2 regions of the Duganella sp. S19_KUP01_CR8 genome follow, and region 1 is predicted to be linked to the other one. Evidence: predicted binding sites of a transcription regulator. Region 1 holds the regulator's gene; the other holds the start of a gene.

Region 1 (4,280 bases):
CCTGCAAGTCGAGTGCGGCGAAGTGGTGGGCCTGCTCGGCCCCAACGGCGCCGGCAAGACCACCTCGTTCTACATGATCGTCGGCCTGGTGCCGTCGGACGCCGGCAGCATCGATATCAGCGGCACCGATATCTCCTCGCTGCCGATCCACCGCCGCGCCTCGCTCGGCTTGTCCTACCTGCCGCAGGAAGCGTCGGTGTTCCGCAAGCTGACGGTGGAAGAAAATATCCGCGCCGTCCTCGAAATTCAGAAAGTGGACGGCAAGCCTTTATCCAAGGCTGCCATTGATGAACGGCTCAATACCCTGCTGGCCGATTTGCAAATCGAAAAGCTGCGCGAGAACCAGGCGCTGTCGCTGTCAGGCGGCGAGCGCCGCCGCGTGGAGATCGCGCGCGCACTGGCGACCAATCCGCGCTTCGTGCTGCTCGACGAACCATTCGCCGGGGTCGACCCGATCGCCGTGATTGAGATCCAGCGCATCGTGCGCTTCCTCAAGGAACGCGGCATCGGCGTCCTCATTACCGATCACAATGTGCGCGAGACGCTGGGCATCTGCGACCGCGCATATATCATCAACCAGGGCACGGTATTGGCTTCAGGCCGGCCAGACGACATCATCGCCAACGAATCGGTGCGTCGCGTGTATCTGGGTGAACACTTCCGTATGTAAAACCCATGAAACAGTCTTTGCAACTGCGCACGTCGCAGCACCTCGCGCTGACACCGCAATTGCAGCAGTCGATCCGGCTGCTGCAACTGTCGACGCTGGAGCTGCACCAGGAACTGGAACAGCTGCTGACCGATAATCCGCTGCTGGAGCGCCTCGACGACCCGCTGGACCGCTCGCTGCGGCTGCTGTCGGACGGCGCCATCAGCCAGCAAGCCCCGGTCGGCGACGCGCCGCCGGAAGGCCCGCCCAACGCGCAAGAGGCGCCGGCCGCCGACGCCGACAACTACGACGGCCCGGCCGCCGACACCGAAAGCACCAGCAGCGACGCCGACGTCGACTGGAGCGACGCCGGCCGCAGCAAGGCGCCCGACGACGAGGACTCGCGTCCGCAGCTGGAGGCCAGCCACTGCACGCTGCGCGAGCACCTGATGGAGCAGATGCGGGTGACGGTGCTGGAGATGCGTGACCGCGCGCTGGTCGAGCTGATCATCGACGCGCTGGACGAGAACGGCTACCTCGAAGAATCGCTGGAAGAAATCCTGGCCCGCCTGCCGGAAGAGCTGGAGCTGGAGATCGACGAGTTGCAGACCGCCTTGTCGATGCTGCAAAGCTTCGACCCGATGGGCGTGGGCGCGCGCAACGCGTCCGAATGCCTGGCGCTGCAGATCAAGCGTTTGCCGGCCATCCCGATGGTGACGCGGCGCATGGCGCTGGCGATTGTTGAAAATCATTTGACCTGGTTTGCCCAGCGCGATTTCAACAAACTGAAGAAGGCGCTGCTGTGCGACGACGAAGATTTGCGCGAAGCACAAACCGTCATCCGCCAGTGCAATCCGCATCCGGGTTCGGCGTTCGCGTCGGACGTGTCGGACTACGTGGTGCCGGACGTGATCGTCAAAAAAGCGCGCAACGGCTGGCAAGTGAGCCTGAACAACGACGTCATGCCACGCCTGCGCGTGAACGCCATGTACGCCAACCTGCTCAAGCAGGGAAAAGGCGAGGGCGCGATGGGCGCGCAGCTGCAGGAAGCGAAGTGGCTGATCAAAAATATGCGCCAGCGTTTCGACACGATTTTGCGCGTTGCACAAGCGATAGTAGAACGACAAAAGAACTTTTTCTCCCATGGTGCGGTTGCCATGCGCCCCCTTGTGCTTCGCGAAATTGCTGATACACTGGGACTACACGAGAGCACTATTTCTCGTGTAACAACTCAAAAATATATGCTGACCCCGCATGGCATGTTTGAGTTGAAATATTTCTTTGGTAGCCATGTCGCCACCGAAGCGGGGGGGGAAGCAAGTTCGACGGCGATACGTGCACTCATCGTGCAATTGACAGGAGCAGAAGACCCGAAAAATCCTTTATCCGACAGTAAGATTGCGGACATGCTGGGAGAACAAGGCATGGTGATTGCGCGACGCACTGTTGCCAAATATCGCGAAGCGTTGAAGATCCCGCCAGTCAGTCTCCGTAAATCTTTGTAGTTACTTGGTTCCTGCGCGCCCGGCAGTAATGGGCTCCGCACTAACCGTAAGAAGCGACATTATCTTTAGGAGTGTGTATGAATCTCACCATCAGTGGACATCATCTCGAAGTGACCTCGGCCATCCGTGAATACGTGCAGAACAAGCTGGAACGCGTCACCCGCCACTTTGATCAAGTGATTGATATTGCTGTCATCCTGACTGTAGATAACCTCAAAGAGAAAGAGAAACGCCAGAAGGCTGAAATCAACCTGCGTATGTCGGGCAAGACCGTCTACGTGGAAAGCCTGTCCCAAGACTTGTACGCCGCCATCGATACCTTGATCGACAAGCTGGATCGGCAGGTCATGAAATACAAAGCCAAGGTCCAAGAGCACGGCCACGATGCGATCAAGCATCTCCCGGATAGCTACGAACCCGCTGCCGCCGCCCTATAACAACGGCCCCGGCACCATCAAACTAAGGGTGCAGAGGCGCCCTTTTTTGCGTCCAAATGGTTTAGAGTAAACGTTTTCCAAACTTGGACGGGAGTGGCATGAAACGAGCTAAACTATTTACGGCATGGCTGCTGGCGCTGGCCGCCCCCACCGTGCTGGCCTGCACCGCGCCGCCGCCGGCCGTGATCGACATCGACGCCAACAGCTACTACTCGGATGCGCACCACTCCGTCATCGATCCGGTACTGCGGGCGCGCAATATCGCCAACACCAAGCCGATCGACGACTTCCTGGCCGAGGTGGCGCAGAACGCCAGCCAGGGCAACGCCGCCTGCGCGCTGGGCTGGCTGGAGAGCTGGGCCGGGCAGCGGGCCTTGCTGGGCAAGCTGTCCAGCGAGCAGGCCTGGTACGTGCGCAAGTGGACTTTGGGCGGCATGGCGCTGAGCTACGCCCGCGTCAAGCCGGCCGCCACCCCCGTCCAGCAGCAAACCATCGAAGCCTGGTTCAAGACGCTGGCCGACGCCACCATGGCGCACTCCGATGCCCACAAGGGCACGCGCAATAACCACTACTACTGGGAAGGCCTGGCGGTGACGGCGGTGGGCGGCGTCACGCATGACGAGCGCTACCTGGCCTGGGGCCGCAAGGTGTTCGAGCACGCGATGGCGCAGGTGGCGGCGGACGGTTCGCTGCCGGCGGAAATGGAGCGCGCGGCCAAGGCCTTGCACTACCACGTGTTCGCGGCCGTGCCGCTGGTGATGAGCGCGTCCATCCTGGACCTGCATTCCGCCAAACTGGACCAGCTGATGCGCTTCACGCTGGCCGCCGCGCAAGACCCGTCGGCGATGGAAAAGGCCACCGGTTTCACGCAGGAGCGGGCCAATGTCAGCGAGATGTCGTTCGCCATCGTCTACGCCCGGCACCAGGGCAGGGCGGAGCTGATGCCGCTCAAAGCCAACTTCCAGCCGCGCCTGGGCGGCGACCTCAACCTGGCCAATCCGCTGGAGCATCTGGCGCCCGGCAAGTCGCAGTAGAATAGGGTTTTTTCCACCACACCAAGCACCTCATGAGCGAATACGTCCACACCAGCGTCAGCAACGGAACCGGCTTCATCACGCTGGACCGGCCCAAGGCCTTGAACTCTTTATCGCTGGCGATGGTGCGCGATATCACGCAGGCGCTGATGGCGTGGCGCGACGATAGCGGCGTGGCCGCCGTCGTCATTCGCAGCAGCAGCGAAAAGGCCTTCTGCGCCGGCGGCGACATCCGCTTCTTCTACGACGCCGGCCGCGCCACGCCGCAGGGCGGCAGCGCGCTGGTGGAGGATTTCTTCACCGAGGAATACGCGCTCAATCACCTGATCCATTTTTATCCCAAGCCGTACATCGCGTTGATGGACGGCGTGGTCATGGGCGGCGGCATGGGCGTGGCGCAGGGCGGTCCAGACTGCCGCGTGCGCATCGTCACCGAGCGGACCAGGATGGCCATGCCGGAAGTGAACATCGGCCTGTTTCCGGACGTGGGCGGCAGCTATTTCCTGGCGCGCGCGCCGGGCAAGCTGGGCTGCTATCTTGGCGTCACCGGCGTCACCATCGGAGCGGCAGATGCGCTGCATGCGGGCCTGGCCGATCACTTTGTGCCTGGCAGCGAAATGGCGGCCTTGTCGGTGCTGCTGGAGTCGACGCCGGG
Region 2 (4,280 bases), on a different contig from region 1:
TCTTGTGATTTTCGCGGCCGATGCCCGACTGCTTGTAGCCGCCGAACGCCGCATGCGCTGGGTACAGGTGATAGCAATTGGTCCAGACGCGGCCAGCCTGGATCGCGCGGCCGACACGGAAGGCGCGCGATCCGTCGCGGGTCCACAGGCCGGCGCCCAGGCCGTACAGCGTGTCGTTGGCGATGCGCAGCGCATCCGCTTCATCCTTGAACGTCGTCACCGACACCACCGGCCCGAAGATCTCTTCCTGGAAGATGCGCATCTTGTTATCGCCCTTGAACACCGTCGGACGCACGTAGTAGCCATCCTTCATATCGCCCGCCTGGACATTGCGTCCGCCGCCGGCCAGCAATTCCGCGCCCTCCTGCTTGCCGATGTCGATATACGACAGGATTTTTTCCAGCTGCTCCTGCGAGGCCTGCGCGCCCAGCATGGTGCTGGCGTCCAGCGGATTGCCTTGCTTGATCGCGGCCACGCGGGCCAGCGCGCGCTCAATGAACTTCTCGTAGATCGATTCCTGGATCAGCACGCGCGATGGGCAGGTGCACACCTCGCCCTGGTTCAGCGCGAACATCGCAAAGCCTTCCAGGCACTTGTCGAAGAAGGCGTCGTCGGCGTCCATCACGTCGGCAAAGAAGATGTTCGGCGATTTGCCGCCCAGTTCCAGCGTGACCGGGATCAGGTTCTGCGCCGCGTATTGCATGATCAGGCGGCCGGTGCCCGTCTCACCGGTGAAGGCGATCTTGGCGATGCGCTTGTTGGAGGCTAGCGGCTTGCCTGCTTCCAGGCCAAAGCCGTTCACCACATTTAATACGCCGGGCGGCAGCAGGTCGGCAATCAGCTCTATCAGCACCATGATCGACGCCGGCGTCTGCTCGGCAGGTTTCAGCACCACGCAGTTACCAGCGGCCAGCGCCGGCGCCAGCTTCCATACCGCCATCAGGATAGGGAAGTTCCACGGGATGATCTGGCCGACCACGCCCAGAGGCTCGTGGAAGTGGTAAGCATAGGTCTCGGAGTCGATCTGCGCGACCGAACCTTCCTGCGCGCGGATGCAGCCGGCGAAGTAGCGGAAGTGGTCGATCGCCAGCGGGATATCGGCGGCGGTGGTTTCGCGGATAGGCTTGCCGTTGTCGATGGTCTCGGCGGTGGCGATCAGCGCCAGGTTGGCCTCCATGCGGTCGGCGATTTTATTCAGGATGTTGGCGCGCTCGGTTTGCGAGGTTTTGCCCCAGGCGTCTTTGGCGGCATGGGCGGCGTCCAGCGCCAGCTCGATGTCCTCGGCGGTGGAGCGCGCCACTTCGCAAAATACCTGGCCGGTGATCGGCGTGATGTTGCCGAAGTATTCGCCCTTGACCGGCGCAACGAATTTTCCGCCGATGTAATTGTCGTAGCGCTCTTTGAAGGGATTGGCGACGCCCAGTTTGCTGATGTCTGCAAGATTCATGTCATCCTCTTTCTGCTGTGGTTATGAGCCGCTTGGTGCGGCGGAGTAGTACGCCACGTTCTTTTCGCAAGCATCGTGCCAGCGGCAATGCCCGGGAAAACAGGGCTATACGCGCTTCCAGGCTGTGACAACTGTTCACTTTTGACACAGTTGTCTATTCCTGAAATACTGACTGCACGACTGGAGAACACATGAAGCACCACCCTTTTCAATTGCAAGCGTTCGCCGCACTGTGCATGGCCGGCGCCGCGACGCTGGCGACGGCCGATGAAACGCCCGACGTGGTCATCGTCAGCGCCACCCGCGTCGGCCACTCCGTTTTCGAGATGCCGGCCGCGATCGACGTCGTCGATGCCGACCGCATTCATGCAAGCCAACCTGGCGTCAACGCATCCGAAGCGTTGGCGGCGGTGCCTGGCCTGGTGGCCCAGAACCGGCAGAACTATGCGCAGGATCTGCAAATTTCCTCGCGTGGCTTTGGCGCCCGTTCCGCCTTCGGCGTACGCGGCGTGCGGCTGATCGCGGACGGCATCCCGGCCAGCATGCCGGACGGCCAAGGCCAGGCCGCCACCTTCAACCTCGACATCGCCGAACGCATCGAAGTGCTGCGCGGGCCATTCTCCGCAATCTACGGCAATCACTCCGGCGGCGTGATCCAGCTGTTCACCCGCGACGGCGATGGCGCGCCCACAGTGGAAACCAATCTGACAGCAGGCAGCTACGGCAGCCGCAAGATCGACGTCAACGCGCAAGGCAGGCAAGCGGGTATCGGCTATGTGCTGGACGCGTCGCGCTTCGAAACCGACGGCTACCGCGCCCACAGCGCCGCCACCCGCGAACAGGCCTTCGCCAAGTTGACGCTGGCCCCGACGGCCGGCGCCAAGCTGGCCATCGTCGCCAACGCACTGCGCCAGGACGATACGCAGGATCCGCTGGGCGTGACCTGGGCCACCTATCGGCGCGATCCGCGCGCGGGAGAAATCGATGCCACCGATACCCAAGTGCCGAAGCGCACGCTGGCTGACCGCTACAACACCCGCAAAAGCATAGACCACCAGCAGATCGGCGCCAGCTGGGAGCAGCGCTTCGGCGACGACCGCCTGCGCCTGACCAGTTACAGCGGCAATCGGCAAGTGGTCCAGTACCAGGCGTTCTCCAAGGCGTTCCAGGCGCCGCTGACCCACTCCGGCGGCGTGGTCGATTTCGACCGCGACTTTTATGGCGCGGATGTGAGCTGGCTGCACGCCAGCCAGCTTGCAGGCGGCAAGCTAAGTACCACGGTGGGCGTGGAATACGGCCGCTCCACCGACGGCCGCAAGGGCTTTGAAAACTTCATCGGCATCCAGTTCGGCGTGAAGGGTGCGCTGCGGCGCGACGAGAGCGACAAGGTATCGAGCCTTGATTCCTACCTTCAGGCCGAGTGGCAATCCGGCGCATGGATGCTGAGCGCGGGCCTGCGCCATAGCAGCGTCAGATTCTCTGTCGACGATCATTTCCTCAGTAACGGCAATGACAGCGGCAACCTCCATTACAGCCACACCACGCCGGTGCTGGGAGTCCTGTACCACTGGGCGCCGGCACTCAACGTGTACGCCAGCGCCGCGCGTGGCTTCGAAACGCCGACACTGAACGAGTTGTTTTATTCCGGCGTTGCCGGCGGCTTCAACTTCGGCCTCCAGTCGGCGCAAAGTACGCATCTGGAGACCGGCATCAAGGCCCGCCTGGACGAGCGTACCCGCATCAACGCCGCCTTGTTCCAGGTCCGCACCAGCGATGAACTGGTGGTCGACAACAGCAGCGGCGGGCGCACCAGCTATCGCAATGCCGGCAGCACGCTGCGCCAAGGGATGGAACTGTCGCTCGATTCATCGTGGAGCAATGGCTTGAGCACCCGGCTGGCGCTCACCACTTTGCGGGCGATCTACGACAGGGGCTATGGCGTGGTGTCGGAAGGCAGCCGGCTGCCCGGCGTCCCCAACGCCAATGCGTACGGCGAGCTGGCATGGAAGGGCACGGACGACCGCTACAACGCCGCGTTGGAGGCGGTCGCCAGTAGCAAAATCTACGCGGAGGACGCCAACGCCGATCAGCCGGCGCCCGGCTACGGCGTGCTCAATGCGCGCGTCGGCGCCAGCCAGCAGTGGCGAGGGTGGCGCTTCAAACAGTTTGCGCGCTTGAACAATCTGCTGGACAGGCAGTACGTGGGTTCACTGATCGTCGGCGACACCAACAAACGTTATTACGAAGCGGCGCCGGGACGCAACTGGCTGCTGGGAGCCAGTGCAAGGTATCAGTTCTAACGCAGGCTGACGGTCTGGCGTTTCCAGGCCGGGTCCTGCCAACGATAGAACATGCTGAGCGACGATGGCTTGTCCGCCGTCTTCAACGTCGCCAGCGTGTTGATCTCCACCAGTTCGAAGCTGCGCTTGAATTTGCCATCGATGCGGGCCTCCCGCGCCACCAGCATGTTCTGCGATCCGGGCACCCAGCCGGCGAATTCGGCATAGCCAATATCGGGATCGGCGGCGGCCGGCGGCAGCACGTCGACCAGCCAACCGGCGCTGGTCTGATGGAACAGCCACATCTCGCGCCAGCCATCCATCGGCTGCACCGCCAACGACAGCGCCGTTCCCTGCGCATTGGCACGCGCGGAGGCCAGCCACACCACGCCATAACTGCAACGACGGGCCAACGCGTGCTGCTGATCGTGCTTTGCATCGACCAGCGCGACACAGGTTTCGCCCAGCTGCCCGGCCACTATCAGCACCCGCAGGCCACTCTGCGGCGTTGGCGCCACCTGCGCCTTGATGGCCACCGGCGGGAGCTGCGCCGT

Evidence for each region. The regulator sigma-54, encoded in region 1, starts transcription at its own class of promoters, with help from an activator protein. The targets are predictions, from matches to a motif close to TGGCANGNAANCTGCTTT.
Region 2: adh (aldehyde dehydrogenase) is a predicted target of sigma-54. The motif match lies at 1,511-1,528, and genes of this name have one in related genera.

The regions. Positions count from the first base shown of each region.
Region 1 is NZ_JAQQPR010000009.1:158,922-163,201, forward strand. It holds gene lptB (LPS export ABC transporter ATP-binding protein) at 1-670, shown strand, start outside; gene V6M89_RS11635 (RNA polymerase factor sigma-54) at 676-2,154, shown strand; gene hpf (ribosome hibernation-promoting factor, HPF/YfiA family) at 2,232-2,591, shown strand; gene V6M89_RS11645 (alginate lyase family protein) at 2,690-3,625, shown strand; gene V6M89_RS11650 (enoyl-CoA hydratase/isomerase family protein) at 3,658-4,280, shown strand, end outside.
Region 2 is NZ_JAQQPR010000057.1:4,557-8,836, reverse strand. It holds gene adh (aldehyde dehydrogenase) at 1-1,447, opposite strand, end outside; gene V6M89_RS30000 (TonB-dependent receptor family protein) at 1,639-3,747, shown strand; gene V6M89_RS29995 (hypothetical protein) at 3,744-4,280, opposite strand, start outside.